2 regions of the Mesorhizobium sp. BHbdii genome follow, and region 2 is predicted to be linked to the other one. Evidence: predicted binding sites of a transcription regulator. Region 2 holds the regulator's gene; the other holds the start of a gene.

Evidence for each region. The regulator PhoB, encoded in region 2, activates phosphate uptake and scavenging genes when phosphate is short. The targets are predictions, from matches to a motif close to TGTCATNNANCTGTCAT.
Region 1: the regulator PhoB is predicted to act here: its motif matches at 4,564-4,580, upstream of ugpB (sn-glycerol-3-phosphate ABC transporter substrate-binding protein UgpB).

The regions. Positions count from the first base shown of each region.
Region 1 is NZ_JBSPKX010000005.1:54,194-61,564, forward strand. It holds gene ACWTU8_RS23685 (ABC transporter ATP-binding protein) at 1-244, shown strand, start outside; gene ACWTU8_RS23690 (sn-glycerol-3-phosphate import ATP-binding protein UgpC) at 293-1,360, opposite strand; gene ugpE (sn-glycerol-3-phosphate ABC transporter permease UgpE) at 1,368-2,216, opposite strand; gene ugpA (sn-glycerol-3-phosphate ABC transporter permease UgpA) at 2,225-3,109, opposite strand; gene ugpB (sn-glycerol-3-phosphate ABC transporter substrate-binding protein UgpB) at 3,191-4,501, opposite strand; gene tlpA (thiol:disulfide interchange protein TlpA) at 4,716-5,402, opposite strand; gene argH (argininosuccinate lyase) at 5,438-6,838, shown strand; gene ACWTU8_RS23720 (hypothetical protein) at 7,065-7,271, shown strand; gene lysA (diaminopimelate decarboxylase) at 7,323-7,371, shown strand, end outside.
Region 2 is NZ_JBSPKX010000005.1:181,111-188,481, reverse strand. It holds gene pstA (phosphate ABC transporter permease PstA) at 1-389, shown strand, start outside; gene pstB (phosphate ABC transporter ATP-binding protein PstB) at 402-1,217, shown strand; gene phoU (phosphate signaling complex protein PhoU) at 1,256-1,963, shown strand; gene phoB (phosphate regulon transcriptional regulator PhoB) at 1,980-2,669, shown strand; gene ACWTU8_RS24365 (ROK family protein) at 2,846-4,093, opposite strand; gene xylF (D-xylose ABC transporter substrate-binding protein) at 4,322-5,362, shown strand; partial or broken gene ACWTU8_RS24355 (sugar ABC transporter permease) at 5,504-6,530, shown strand; gene ACWTU8_RS24350 (ATP-binding cassette domain-containing protein) at 6,605-7,371, shown strand, end outside.

The DNA of each region.
Region 1 (7,371 bases), 130 kb from region 2:
GAAACGGACATCGCGCGAAGGCATGTCGGGCACGCCGGACATGCTGTTCGGCGAAGTGACGGAGTCCGAATTCGCCGGTTCGATGTGCACCATCGCGGTGCGGCTCTTGAACAGTCCCGATCCGCCGGACGCAGCCGCGATCGGCAACACGCCATTGATCCTGCGCAAGCCGGGCATGGACACACCGGTGGTTGGCGAGATCGTCCGGCTGACGGTGTCGGGCAAGGCGCATGTGTTTGCCTGAACGGCCTTGCGCCTCGCGCGGTTCGCTGGCCAGGACGACAGGCTGGCTTCAATCGACCCGTTTTCCGGCCTGATCGAACCAATGCAGCTTTTCGGCTTTGGCCACGACACGCAACTGGTCACCAGGCTTTGCGGCGGCGCGCCCTGAGACGCGCACGACGATACGGCTACCGCCTGCGGCGCAGTGAAGAAAGCTTTCGGCACCGACCGGTTCGACTGCCTTGACTGTCGCCGGCAGGACGAGCGCACCGGCCAGCGCCTCCGCATTGAAGGTCACGTCGGCATCTTCAGGACGAAAACCCAGTGTCACGGCTGGTGTTTCGCGAGCCGCAAAGCCGATCGCCGTCCCGTCGGCCAATACCGGGCCTGAGGAACTTCCGGTGAGCGCCAGAAGATTCATCGGTGGCGCGCCGATGAAGGAAGCGACGAAGATCGAGGCTGGCTTCTCGTAGACGTCGAGCGGCGCGCCAGTTTGCTCGACCAGTCCGGCGTTCATGACAACAAGGATGTCGGCCAGCGTCATCGCCTCCAGCTGGTCGTGGGTGACATAGACCGAGGTGACGCCGAGCGTGCGCTGCAAATTCTTGATCTCGACCCGCATCTGGCCGCGCAGTTTGGCATCGAGATTGCTGAGCGGCTCGTCGAACAGGAAGACTTTCGGGTTGCGCACGATGGCGCGGCCCATGGCGACACGCTGGCGCTGGCCGCCGGAAAGCTCGCGCGGGCGCCGGTCGAGCAGCGCCGAAAGCTCCAGCACCTTGGCTGTCGAGCGCACCCTGCTGTCGATCTCGTCCTTCGGCGTGCCGCGATTGCGCAGGCCATAGGCCATGTTGTCGTAGACCTTCATATGCGGGTAAAGCGCGTAGTTCTGGAACACCATGGCGATGTCGCGCTCGGTCGGGCCAATGGCGTTGACCACCTTGCCGTCGATGGCGACCGTACCGGCAGAAATGGTCTCCAACCCGGCGATCATCCTCAGCAGCGTGGACTTGCCGCAGCCGGAGGGGCCGACCAGAACACAAAGCTCCCTGTCGGGAATGGCGATGGAGACCCCCTTCACGGCTTCGACGCCGCCGGGATAGACCTTCTTCACGTCCTTCAGATCGACGGTCGCCATCGGCTTCTCACTTTTCGGATTCGACCAGGCCGCGCACGAACCAGCGTTGCATCAGCACGACCACCAGGATCGGCGGCACGATGGCCAGCATCGCCGTGACCATGACCAGGTGCCATTCGGTATCGGCATCGGCGAAAGAAACCATCTTTCTCAGCGCGATGACGATGGTGTTCATATCGTTGCTGTTGGTGACGAGCAGCGGCCAAAGATACTGCGTCCAGCCGTAGATGAAGAGGATCACGAAAAGCGCCGCGATGTTGGTGCGCGACAGCGGCAAGAGGATATCGAAGAAGAACCGCCATGGCCCGGCACCATCGACACGCGCCGCCTCGACCAATTCGCCCGGTATGGTCATGAAGAACTGGCGGAACAGCAGCGTCGCGGTGGCGGAGGCAATCAGCGGGATGATCAGGCCGGCGTAGGTGTCGATCATGCCGAGGTCGACCATAACCTTGTAGGTCGGCAGGATGCGCACCTCAACGGGAAGCATCAAGGTGATGAAGATCAGCCAGAAGAAGGTCATGCGCAAGGGAAAGCGGAAGAACACGATCGCATAGGCCGACAGGATCGAGATGAAGATCTTTCCCACCGCGACGCCGAGCGCCATGACCGTGGTGTTGAGGAGCAGTTGGCCGACGCTGACACCGCCGATGCGGCCAATACCGCCGAACAGCGCCTCGCTGTAATTGTTCCAGAGCTGGCCGCCGGGCAAGAGCGGCAGCGGCGGCCTGAAGATGGTTTGCAGCGTGTGGGTCGAGGCAACGAAAGTGTAGTAGATCGGAAAAGCCACAATCAATATGCCAAGGATGAGCACGGCATGGGCGATGAAGGTGCGGAGCGGGGACTGGCCGATCATCGCTGCCCTCAACCGTAATGGACTTTGCGTTCCACGTAGCGGAACTGGATGGCGGTGAGCGCAATGACGATGGCCATCAGTATGACCGACTGCGCCGCCGAGTCACCCAGGATCAGATTGACGAAGCCGTCATTGTAGACCTTGTAGACCAGCGTCTCGGTCGTCTTGCCCGGCCCGCCGCCGGTGACGGCATGAACGATGCCGAACGTGTCGAACAGCGCATAGACAGTGTTGACGACCAGCAGGAAAAAGGTCGTCGGCGCAAGCAGCGGGAAGACGATAGTCCAGAAGCGCTTGGTCTCGCCGGCGCCATCCATCGCCGCCGCCTCGATCAGCGTTTTCGGCACCGCCTGCAGGCCGGCGACGAAGAACAGGAAATTGTAGCTGATCTGCTTCCAGGCAGCCGCCGACACCAGCAGGATCATGGCGTGGGTGCCGTTGAGGAGCGGGTCCCATGCGATGCCGAGGCTTCTCAGCAAATACGCCAACGAGCCGATCGAAGGATTGAACAGAAACAGCCACAGCATGCCGGCAATCGCCGGCGCCACGGCATAGGGCCATATCAACAATGTGCGGTACAGGCCTTTGCCGCGCACGGCCTTCTCGGCCATGACCGCAAGCAAAAGAGCCACGCCCATCGCAACGATCGCGGTCGCAAGCGAAAACACTACGGTGACGTGGATCGAGTTGAGGTAGGCCGGATCGGCCAGCACCTTGCGGAAATTGGCGAACCAGACGAACCTGGTCCTCAGCCCGAACGGGTCTTGCCGGAGCATCGACTGGTAAAGCGCCTGACCGGCCGGCCAGTAGAAGAAAACCAGTGTTATGGCGAGTTGTGGCGCCACCAGCAGGTAGGGCAGGATCTTGTTGGGAAAGACGATGCGTGGAGACAGGCTGATTTCCCTCGCTATCCAGGAATCGCCCACGCGAGCTCGCGTGGGCGATATTCCAATCGATTGACCGAGATAATCTCGTCAGTTCTCGAGCGCTTCCTCGATCGCGGCGTTGCCGCGCGTGACCGCATTGTCGAGCGCCTGCTGAGCGGTTTGCTGGCCGGCCAGCATCTTCTCGAACTCCTCGTTCTGGATATCGCGCACCTGCGGCAGATTCGGCAGGCGCACGCCCTTCGAGTTATCGGTCGGCGCCTTGCCCGTCATCTGCAGGATGGGTGTCTCGCGGCCGGGGTTTTTGTCATAGAAGCCTGATTTCTTGGTCGCCTCGTAGGCGGCGAGCGTCACCGGCAGGTATCCCGACTTCTGGTGCAGATATTCCTGCACATCGGTCTTGGACAGATAGGCGAAGAAGGTCGCGACGCCCTTGTATTGCTCGTCCGACTTGTTGCCGAAGACCCACAGGCTGGCGCCGCCCGGCGTGGTGTTCTGCGGTGCGCCCTTGGCGTCGGTGTCGTAGGGAAGCTGGCCGATGCCATAGTTCATGCCGGACTTGACGATGTCGCCGAGGCCGCCCGACGATTCGGTGAAGATGCCGCATTCGCCGGCCAGGAAGATCTGCTTGGCTTCGGAGGTGCGCCCGCCATATTTGAAGGTGCCGTCCTTGGCGAGGTCTGTGAGCGCCTGGAAGTGGTTGACGAAAATCGGCGCATTGATCTTGAGCTCGACATCACCGCCGGCCAGGCCGTTTTGCTGGGTGGCCCAGGGCACGTCATTCCACGCCGCAAAGTTCTCGAGATGGATCCAGGTCAGCCAGGTCGAGGTGTAGCCGCATGAGGCGGCGCCGCTCGCCTTGATCTTCTTGGCAGCTTCCCACACCTCATTCCAGGTCTTGGGCGGGTTGTTCACATCGAGACCCGCCTTCTGGAAGATGTCCTTGTTGTAATAGAGGATCGGCGAGGAGGAGTTGTAGGGGAAGGACAGCATGGTGCCGTCAGGCTTCGAATAATAGCCGACGATGCCGGGCAGATACTGGCTCTTGTCGAAGGTCATCCCGGCACCGGTCATCACCTCGGCCACCGGCTTGATCGCACCCTCGGCCGCCATCATCACGCCGGTGCCGACATCGAACACCTGGAGAATATCGGGCGCCTGTCCGGCGCGGAAGGCAGCGATGCCGGCATTCAGCGTCTCGGGATAGGTGCCCTTGAACACCGGAACCAGCTCATAGTCGCTCTGGCTGGCGTTGAAATCCTTAGAGATCTTGTCGACGACTTCGGCGTTGGCGCCGGTCATGGCGTGCCACCAGCTGATCTGCGTGACGGCGAAAGCGGAAGTGGTGGAAAGCAGGGTCAAGGTGGCGGCGACACCGGCCGCGAAGCCGAAGAACTTCATGTTTCATCTCCCGTTTTGTCATTGGCGAAAGGGCACTCTCGCAAAGGCAATATGTGCCGCTCGTGACAATTGGACAACGGTTTTGTTGCGGATCGATGAACTCGATCTCCACGTAAAGTGGTGCACGCTTGCGAATGAGAGCTGATGGAAAGGGATTGCCAAGCCGGCTTACGGCTCGAACAAGGCGACGAAGATCGGCAACAATCGCTGACGCCTAGTCCGACTTTCCGAGCGCTGTCACGAGCAGCCGCTTGGCGTCCGGTCCCGACCATTCGGCCGGGCCGTTCATGTGAGCGATCAGGCAGCCTTCGCCGTCGATCAGCATGGTGACCGGCAGGCCGAGCGCCAGGCCGCGCGTCTTGAGATTGTTGAACAGCGCCATCGTCGAATCGCGGTAGTAGCCGAGCGCCTTGACGCCGGTTTCCTCGAGGAACTTCTTCGGCTTGGCGTCGTCGCCGACATCGACGTTGACCGCGACGACCTCGAAGGCATCGCTGCCCATTTCTTTTTGCAGCGCGTCGAGCGCCGGCATTTCGGCGCGGCAGGGTGCGCACCATGTCGCCCACAGATTGAGCAGCAACGTCTTGCCGGCATGGTCGGCGAGCGTCATCGGCTTGCCGCCAGGGTCGTTGAAGGCAAGGCCCTTCAGCGATTGCGGCGGATCAGCCGGCAAAAGTGCTGCCACCTGGCCGGTGGCAGCCGCCGCGACCGTCTTGGCGCGGTCGGCCTTGGCGGCGCAGGCGACATCGTCCTTGCTGTCGCCAATGGCGACTGGCACGGGCGCGTTGTTGCCAGAACCGCTCTCGCTGACATATACCGCGACCGCGCCCGCAAGCACGCCCGCCACCAAAGCGGCGAGGATGAGGCGCGGGGCCGGGAAAAATCGATTGCCGTCTGCCATTTTCTAAAAACTGCTCCGGAGCACGGGTTATAGCGATGAGCGACAAGAAGGCCAGCAACCAGATGTGGGGCGGACGTTTTGCCTCGGGTCCGGCCGCGATCATGGAAGCGATCAACGCGTCGATCTCGTTCGACCGCAAACTCTATGCGCAGGATATCAGAGGCTCGATCGCCCATAGCGAGATGCTGGCGCAAACGGGCATTATTTCGACGGCCGATCAAGAAAAAATCGCTCACGGGCTGAACACGATCCTGGCAGAGATCGAAGCTGGCACGTTCGAGTTCTCGACCAGGCTGGAAGACATCCACATGAATGTCGAGGCCCGCCTTGCCGAGCTGATCGGCCCGGCCGCCGGCCGCCTGCATACCGCCCGCTCCCGCAACGACCAGGTAGCGGTCGATCTCAGGCTGTGGGTCAAAGACGAATGCTTTCGCGTCGCCGAGGCGCTGAAGGGCCTGATCACGGCGTTCCTGGAACGGGCCGAGGAGCATGCGGCGACGGTGATGCCGGGCTTCACCCACATGCAGGCGGCGCAGCCGGTGACCTTCGGCCACCACTGCATGGCCTATGTCGAGATGTTTTCGCGCGACCTGTCGCGTGTCCGCGACGCCATCGAACGGATGGACGAAAGCCCGCTCGGTGCGGCCGCCCTTGCCGGCACAAGCTTTCCGATCGACCGGCACCAGACGGCCAAGGCGCTCGGCTTCCGCGAACCGATGCGCAACTCGCTGGACAGCGTTTCGGACCGCGATTTCGCACTGGAATTCTTGGGGCTAGCGGCGATCTGCGCGACGCATCTGTCGCGGCTGGCCGAAGAGATCATCATCTGGTCGACGCCGCAATTCGGCTTCGTCAGGCTGTCGGACTCATTCTCCACCGGCTCCTCGATCATGCCGCAGAAGAAGAACCCCGACGCCGCCGAGCTGGTGCGCGGCAAGACCGGCCGCGTCACCGGCCATCTGGTCGGCCTGCTGACGGTGATGAAGGGCATGCCGCTGACCTACGGCAAGGACATGCAGGAGGACAAGGAATCCGTGTTCGACGCCGCCGAGACGCTCGATCTGATGCTGGCGGCGATGACCGGCATGGTGCGCGACATGACGGTGAACGCGGCCGCCATGAAGAAGGCCGCCGGGTCAGGTTATTCGACCGCGACCGACCTTGCCGACTGGCTGGTGCGCACGCTCGGCCTGCCGTTCCGCGAGGCGCACCACGTCACCGGCCGCGCGGTGGCGCTGGCCGAGGAGAAGAAAATCGGGCTCGACAGGCTGCCGCTGGAAAACTTGCAGTCCATTCACCCCGGCATCACGGCGGACGTGTTTTCGGTGCTTGCCGTACAGGATTCGGTGAAGAGCCGCACGAGCTTCGGCGGCACCGCGCCGTCGGAGGTGAGGAAGCAGATCCGGTACTGGAAAAAGCACATCGCCAAGGCGTGATGCTCGTGCGGCGAATTCGAAATTCGCATCACGTTGGAGTAGCGCGGCGAGCGAATTTCGGATTCAAAAGCCGCACGAGTATTGATGAATTCTAGTGTGGTTTTGGATTTGAACTTCCTTGACGCGAATGCCATCAATGACAGGAACTTCTAATCCACCACACTAGGTGCAATGCCAGCAAAACTCGGCTAAAAGCGGCGGGCGAAAGTTTCAGACGGATGGATCGATGACCGCAAGCAGGATTTTGGTGACGCTGACGCTGCTGGTGGCGCTGGCAACCGTAACGGCCTGCGGCAGGAAAGCCGGCCTCGACACGCCCTATGAGGCGGCCGTGCAGGCGCGCAAGGACGCACAAAAGGCCGAGCAGCCCGTGCCGCCGGAGCCGGAAAAACCGGTCAAGGACAAGAAGTTCATTCTCGACCCGCTGATCTAGAGCCGATGAGATCGGCCGATCTTATCGGCTTCAACATCCGGAACCACTGTTGTGAACCATTTCGACTACCGCGACGGCGTGCTGCATGCCGAGGACGTGG
Region 2 (7,371 bases):
CCTCGCGCGCTTCGCTGCGCGCCGTGCCGCCGTCGATCCGCGAGGCAGCGCTTGGCATCGGAGCGTCCAAGGTCCAGACCGTATTCCATCACGTCCTGCCGCTGGCGATGCCGGGCATCATGACCGGCACCATTCTCGGAATGGCGCATGCGCTGGGCGAAACCGCGCCGTTGCTGATGATCGGCATGGTCGCCTTCATCGTCGACATTCCCGGCGGCTTTACCGATCCCGCGACGATCCTGCCGGTGCAGATATTCATGTGGGCGGATTTCCCGGAAGCTGGATTCCAGCAGAAGACTTCGGCGGCGATTTTGATTTTGCTGCTGTTTTTGGTCATCATGAACGCCATTGCGGTGATACTGCGCAGGCGCTTCGAGCGGCGCTGGTAAGGGGTAGAGGATATGAACATCATGACGGAAGCCGGCGTCGAACAGAAACTGAGCAGCGGAACCAATGCCCCTTCGATCAAGATGAAGGGCGAAAAGGTCTCTGTTCATTACGGCGAGAAGCGAGCTCTGTTCGACGTGGACCTCGATGTCCGCGAGAACCAGGTGACGGCGTTGATCGGCCCATCGGGCTGTGGCAAGTCGACCTTCCTGCGTTGCCTGAACCGAATGAACGACACGATCGATATCGCGCGGGTGAGCGGCAAGATAACGCTCGACGGCGAGGATGTTTACGACCCGAAAATCGATGTCGTCGAGCTGCGAGCTCGCGTCGGCATGGTATTCCAGAAGCCGAACCCGTTTCCGAAGTCGATCTATGAAAACGTCGCCTACGGTCCGCGCATTCACGGCCTGGCCAGGAGCAAGTCCGAGTTGGACGGCATCGTTGAATCGAGCCTGAAGAAGGCCGGTCTGTTCAACGAGGTCAAGGATCGCCTGCTCGAGTCGGGCACCGGTCTCTCCGGCGGACAGCAGCAGCGCCTGTGCATCGCGCGCGCCATCGCCGTGTCGCCGGAAGTGATTCTGATGGACGAGCCCTGTTCGGCGCTGGATCCGATCGCCACCGCCCGCGTCGAGGAACTAATCGACGAACTGCGCCAGAACTACACGATCGTCATCGTCACCCACTCGATGCAGCAGGCAGCGCGCGTGTCGCAACGCACGGCGATGTTCCATCTCGGCTACCTGGTCGAGGAGGGCGCAACCGACAAGATGTTCACCAATCCCGACGACAAGCGCACCCAGGACTACATCACCGGCCGGTTCGGCTGAGCGGTCCGGCAGCGAATTTCGAACACGAGGACAGGATCATGGGTGAACACACCGTCGCATCTTTCGACGAGGAACTGGAGCACATCGACAGGCTGATCCGCGACATGGACGAGCTCGCCGCCGCGATGGTCGCAGCCTCGATCCGCGCGTTGCTTGCGTCAGACAATGCGATGGCGCAGCGTGTCGTCTCGGACGACGCGATCATGGATGCGCGGCAGCGCGAACTCGACGATAGCGCGATCACGCTGATCGCCAAGCGGCAGCCGATGGCGCAAGATCTGCGCGCCGTGGTCGGCGCAATCCGCATGGCCGGTGATCTCGAGCGCATCGGCGATTTGGCCAAAAACATAGCCAAGCGGGTCAGCGCAGTCGGGCAGAGCGCCACGCCGCGTAATCTGTCGCACGGTATCGACGCGATGGCGGATCTCGTTCTTGTGCAGCTCCGCGGGGTGGTTGAGCACTATGTGTCGCGCAATGCCGGCGCTTTGAAAGAACTGCGCGCCGACGACCAGAAGATCGACGTGAAATACACCGCGGTTTTCCGCGAACTCCTGACCTACATGATGGAGGATCCGCGCAACATCACCGCCTGCACGCATCTTCTGTTTTGCGCCAAGAATCTCGAACGCATCGGCGATCATGTCACCAACATAGCCGAAAACGCCTACTTTGTCGTGACCGGGGAGCAATTGCCGGCGGATCGCCCGAAGCTCGACGAAACGACGATGTCGGCGCCGGCGACATGACAGGAGTGACCGGCCGATGATCGCGCCGCGCATCATGGTGGTGGAGGATGAAGAGCCGCTGGGCGTCCTCCTCCGCTACAATCTGGAATCCGAAGGCTATCAGGTCGAGGTGGTGACGCGCGGCGACGAGGCCGAAATCCGGCTGCAGGAAAATGTGCCCGATCTTCTGGTGCTCGACTGGATGGTGCCGGCGGTTTCGGGCATCGAGCTTTGCCGGCGCCTTCGGGTGCGTCCCGAAACCGAGCGGCTGCCGATCATCATGCTGACCGCGCGCGGCGAGGAGAGCGACCGGGTGCGCGGCCTTTCCACCGGGGCCGACGACTATCTGGTCAAGCCGTTCTCGACACCGGAATTCATGGCCAGGGTCAAGGCGCTGCTGCGCCGCGCCAAGCCGGAAGTACTGTCCAGCGTGCTGAAGGTCGGCGACATCATGCTCGATCGCGAATCGCACAGGGTCTATCGCAAGAAGAGCGAGATCCGGCTCGGGCCGACCGAATTCCGGCTGCTCGAATTCATGATGCGGCACCCGGGTCGGGTCTTCTCGCGCAGCCAGTTGCTCGACAATGTCTGGGGCGAGACGATCTACATCGACGAGCGCACGGTGGACGTCCATGTCGGCCGGTTGCGCAAGGCGGTCAACAATGGTCGCATGCCCGATGTCATCCGCACCATCCGCGGCGCGGGCTATGCCATCAGGGAAGACTAGGGATGTGCTGATATTCAGGTGGTGCCGGGCCTGCGAACGCCGGCTTCCTGCGCTTCCGGTGCTCACGTACCCAAAAGTACGCTCCGCTCCGTTCTCGGAACCCACCATTCTCGACTCGGCCTGACCTGAATCTCAACACACCCCAAGTCGCGATCCGGGGATCCCTGCCTTCGAGTTCAAGCCACGTTCTTTCCGACCGAACCGGCTCGTGCCTGGATGCTCGGCCCGAAGATCTCCTGGTCGACGAAGCTCAGCGCCCGCATGGCGCAGCCTTCTCGGATCAGCGGCAGTTCGTTCGGCTCGGTGTCGAAGGAAATCGAACCCGAATGCTCGCCGCCGGCGGTCTGGGCGATGGCCTCGCGCAGGGCCGGCTCGATCAGGTCGAAGGCGGCAGCGCTGGGACCGACCATGGCGACCGGCGCCGGATCGATCAGCGCGAACAGGCTGCCGAGCCCGAAGCCGAGCGCCTCGCCGGCCTTGCGGTAGGCTTCGCGCTCCGGTCCGTCCGTCTCGCGCGCCCGGGCCGCCAGTGCCCGCATCTCGGCGTCGCTGACATCGGCGACCGGCTCGGCGTTCTCGCTCAATTGCCTTGCGTTGCGCCAGATAGCGTAATTGCCGGCATAAGCCTCGACGCAACCGCGCCGCCCGCAGCGGCAAAGCGCGCCGCCCGGCCGATGAATCATGTGGCCGAATTCGCCGCCTGAGGAATGGGTGCCGGTGAACAGCTCGCCCTTCAGCACCAGCCCCATACCGATGCCATGCGAGAGCAGGATGGCGATGAAATCGTCGCGGTAGCGATCCGGGTCGCGCCAGCGCAGCGCCACGGCCATCATGTTGCAGTCGTTCTCCATGATGGCCGGGATGCCGAACTCGCGTTCCAGAATGTCGGCGAAGGCGATGTTCGTCTGCGGCGTGATCGGCGACCACAACATGGCGCGCGCATGGGAATCGGTAATACCCTGGATCGCCAGCGCGATGCGGGCGACGTTTTGGACGTCGAGGTCGGGGTCTTCGAGCCGGCGCCGGACGATGGCGACACATTCATCGATCAGCTCGTCGCGCGACATGGTCAGCGTGTCCAGCCGGCGCTGTTTCTCGGCGACCACTTGTCCGGCATAGTCGATGACAGCGACCGAAAGGGAATTCAGCGACAACACGACGGCCAATACCGCAGCGGCTTCCGGATTGAGGCTGAGGCCAACCTGCGGCCGGCCACGTTTCAGCGAAACGGTCTCACTCGCCTTGCTCTCGGCCAGGATGCCTTCGTGGATCAGGTCGGAAGAGATCGCCGATATGGTCGAATGGCTGAGGCCGGTGGTTGCGGCGATCTCGGTCCGTGACGGCTGCCCTGCGCGGCGTACGGCCGAAATAACCATCGCCCGGTTGCGCCGGCGCAAATCGTCATGGCGGATCCCAACCGACATTGTTTAGCGTCCTCCCTATTGCCGCGGCCGCTCATGAATCGGAAGCCGTCAGGCCGACAAACACTGGCAGAAGCAGAAGGACCTGTCATTGTTTATTCCGAGGCTCGAAAAAAAGCCGGCAGACACCAAAATCCATCAGAATTCATGTTGACAGTGCTTCGGCGTTGGATCCTTTGTGCAGGCCTTCGGGCCAGTTGGTCGCGCCGTACGCGGCGCAGGAGGAATATCATGAAGAGATTCACAGCCGCCATTCTGGCGGGGATCGCCATGTCGCTGACGCTCGCGTCGGTCGCACAGGCGAAGGACAAGGTCATTGGTGTTTCGTGGTCGAACTTCCAGGAAGAGCGCTGGAAGACTGACGAAGCCGCCATGAAGTCGGCGATCGAGGCCGCGGGCGACAAGTATATTTCCGCCGATGCACAGTCCAATCCCGGCAAGCAGCTGACCGACGTCGAAAGCCTGATCTCGCAGGGCGCCAACGCGCTGATCATCCTTGCGCAGGATGCCTCGGCCATCGGGCCGGCGGTGCAGAAGGCGCTGGACGAAGGCATTCCAGTCGTCGGCTATGACCGGCTGATCGAGAACAAGGACGTCTTCTATTTGACCTTCGACAACCAGGAAGTCGGCCGCATGCAGGCCCGCGAAGTGTTCAAGGTGGCGCCGGAAGGCAATTACGTCTTCATCAAGGGCTCGGGCGCCGATCCGAATGCCGATTTCCTGTTCGCCGGCTCCATGGAAGTGCTCAAGGATGCCATCGACAGCGGCAAGATCAAGAATGTCGGCGAGGCCTATACGGACGGCTGGCTTCCCGCCAGCGCCCAGAAGAACATGGAACAGTTCCTGATCGCCAACGACAACAAGGTCGATGCGGTGGTTGCCGCCAATGACGGCACCGCTGGTGGAGTCGTCGCGGCGCTGACGGCGCAAGGCTTGGCCGGATCCGTTCCGGTGTCGGGCCAGGACGGCGACCATGCCGCGCTGAACCGCATCGCGCTCGGCACACAGACCGTATCGGTGTGGAAGGACGCGCGCGAGCTCGGCAAGAACGCCGCCGAGATCGCCTCGCAACTGGCCGACGGCAAGCAGATGACAGACATTGCCGGCGTCAAGGACTTCGCCACGCCGGGCGGCAATGTCGTCAAGTCGCTGTTCCTGACGCCGATTGCCGTCACCAAGGACAATCTCAACGTCGTCATCGACGCGGGCTGGATCAAGAAGGAAGAGGTCTGCGCCGGCGTGGCGGCGGGCACGGTCCCGGTCTGCAACTGATCCGGCCTTCGCAAGAAGCCTGAAACGCGGCGGCTTCACGCCGCGGCGTTTTTTCAAAAAGAATTGTTTTTCCGCTTCTCGCGGATAACTTCCAAGCTGCTTCCGGCATCCGCGGCAAACGGCAACCGGTGGGAGGACATCATGACCGACACGACTTCCAGCACGCCGGCCGCCGATACAGGCGCCGATCGGGCGCGTGAATCCGAGCTCAGCCCGGTCGGCCGCCCTCTCAAGGCAACCGAGCTCGACATACGCATGCTCGGCATGGTCGGCGCGCTCCAGGGCTTCATTATCGCCTATCTCGAGGTTTCGGCCATCATCGTGACGCTGGGCGGCCTGCTGATCTGGCGCGGCGGGCGTGGCTGATGACGAGCGGGCGCACCGTCGCGCCGCTCGACGCCACCTTTCAGCTCATGAGTGGCGGGCCGCGTGGCTCGATCGGAGCAACCGCAAGTTGGATTGTCGGCATTCTCGCCTGTGTGGCCGTCGCCTTGATGCTGCTCAACGGCCGGTCGCAGCGCAAGCGGTTCAAGTTCCCGCTGCGTCCCGTCTGGGCGGAGACCTTGCTTGGGGTTGTCGCTTGCGCCGCCATCCTCGGCGCCATCTGGATCGCCAATTCCTATCCCTGGCCGATCGGCATCGTTCGCCAGTACGCCCAGCGGACCGGCATCACCGTCCCGGAAGGCGGGCTGTTCATCGCCCATGGCATCGCCATACCGGTGCTGATCGCGGTCACTGTGGGCATCGTCATGACCTTCATCACCAGCGGCACCCGTTTCGGCCGCTATGTCTTTGCCATCGGCGGCAATCCGGAAGCGGCAGAACTCGCCGGCATTAACACGCGCTCGGTGACTATGAAGGTGTTCATGATCATGGGCGTTCTGGCCGCGATCAGCGCGGCGATTGCGTCGGCCCGTCTCAATGCGTCGACTAATTCGCTGGGTACGCTGGACGAGTTGCTGGTATCGCGGCCGCGGTCATTGGAGGCACGTCGTTGGCCGGCGGCTCCGGCACGGTGCTCGGCGCCATGCTTGGCGCACTTCTGATGCAGTCGTTGCAGTCCGGCATGGTGTTGCTCGGCATCGATTCACCGCTTTAGAGCGTCGTCGTCGGCGCCGTCCTGGTCGTCGCCGCCTGGCTCGACACCGTCTACCGCAAGCGGGTCTGAGCATGATCCCGAAAAAGTGGATACCGGTTTTCGACAAGATCATGCTCAAACAAAAACCATAGGGAGGAACGATCATGGCTGACACAACTGCTCCCACGCCACTGATCGACATGCGCAACATTTCGATTGCCTTTGGCGGCATTCGCGCCGTCGACGATGCGTCGATCGACCTTTTCCCGGGCGAGGTCGTGGCGCTGCTTGGCCACAACGGTGCCGGCAAGTCGACACTGATCAAGATCCTGTCCGGCGCCTACAAGCGCGACTCGGGCCAGATCTTCGTCAAAGGCGAGGAGGCTTCGATTTCCAATCCGCGCGACGCCAAGAAGTATGGCATCGAGACGATCTACCAGACGCTGGCGCTCGCCGACAATGTCGACGCCGCCGCCAACCTCTTCCTCGGCCGCGAGCTGATGACCGGCTGGGGCACGCTCGACGATGGCGCCATGGAGGCCGAGGCGCGCAAGGTGATGGGCAGGCTCAATCCCCGCTTCCAGCGCTTCAAGGAGCCGGTGGTCAAGCTTTCGGGCGGCCAGCGGCAGTCGGTGGCTATCGCGCGCGCCATCCTGTTCAACGCCCGCATCCTGATCATGGATGAGCCGACGGCGGCACTGGGCCCGCAGGAAACGGCGCAGGTCGGCGAATTGGTCATGCAGCTCAAGGCCGACGGCATCGGCATCTTCCTGATCAGTCACGACATCCACGATGTGTTCGAGCTTGCCGACCGCGTCTGCGTGATGAAGAATGGTCGGGTCGTCGGCACGGCGCGCACCAGCGACGTGACCCAGGACGAGGTGCTCGGCATGATCATCCTGGGCAAGTGCCCGCCCGGTGCCATTCCCGG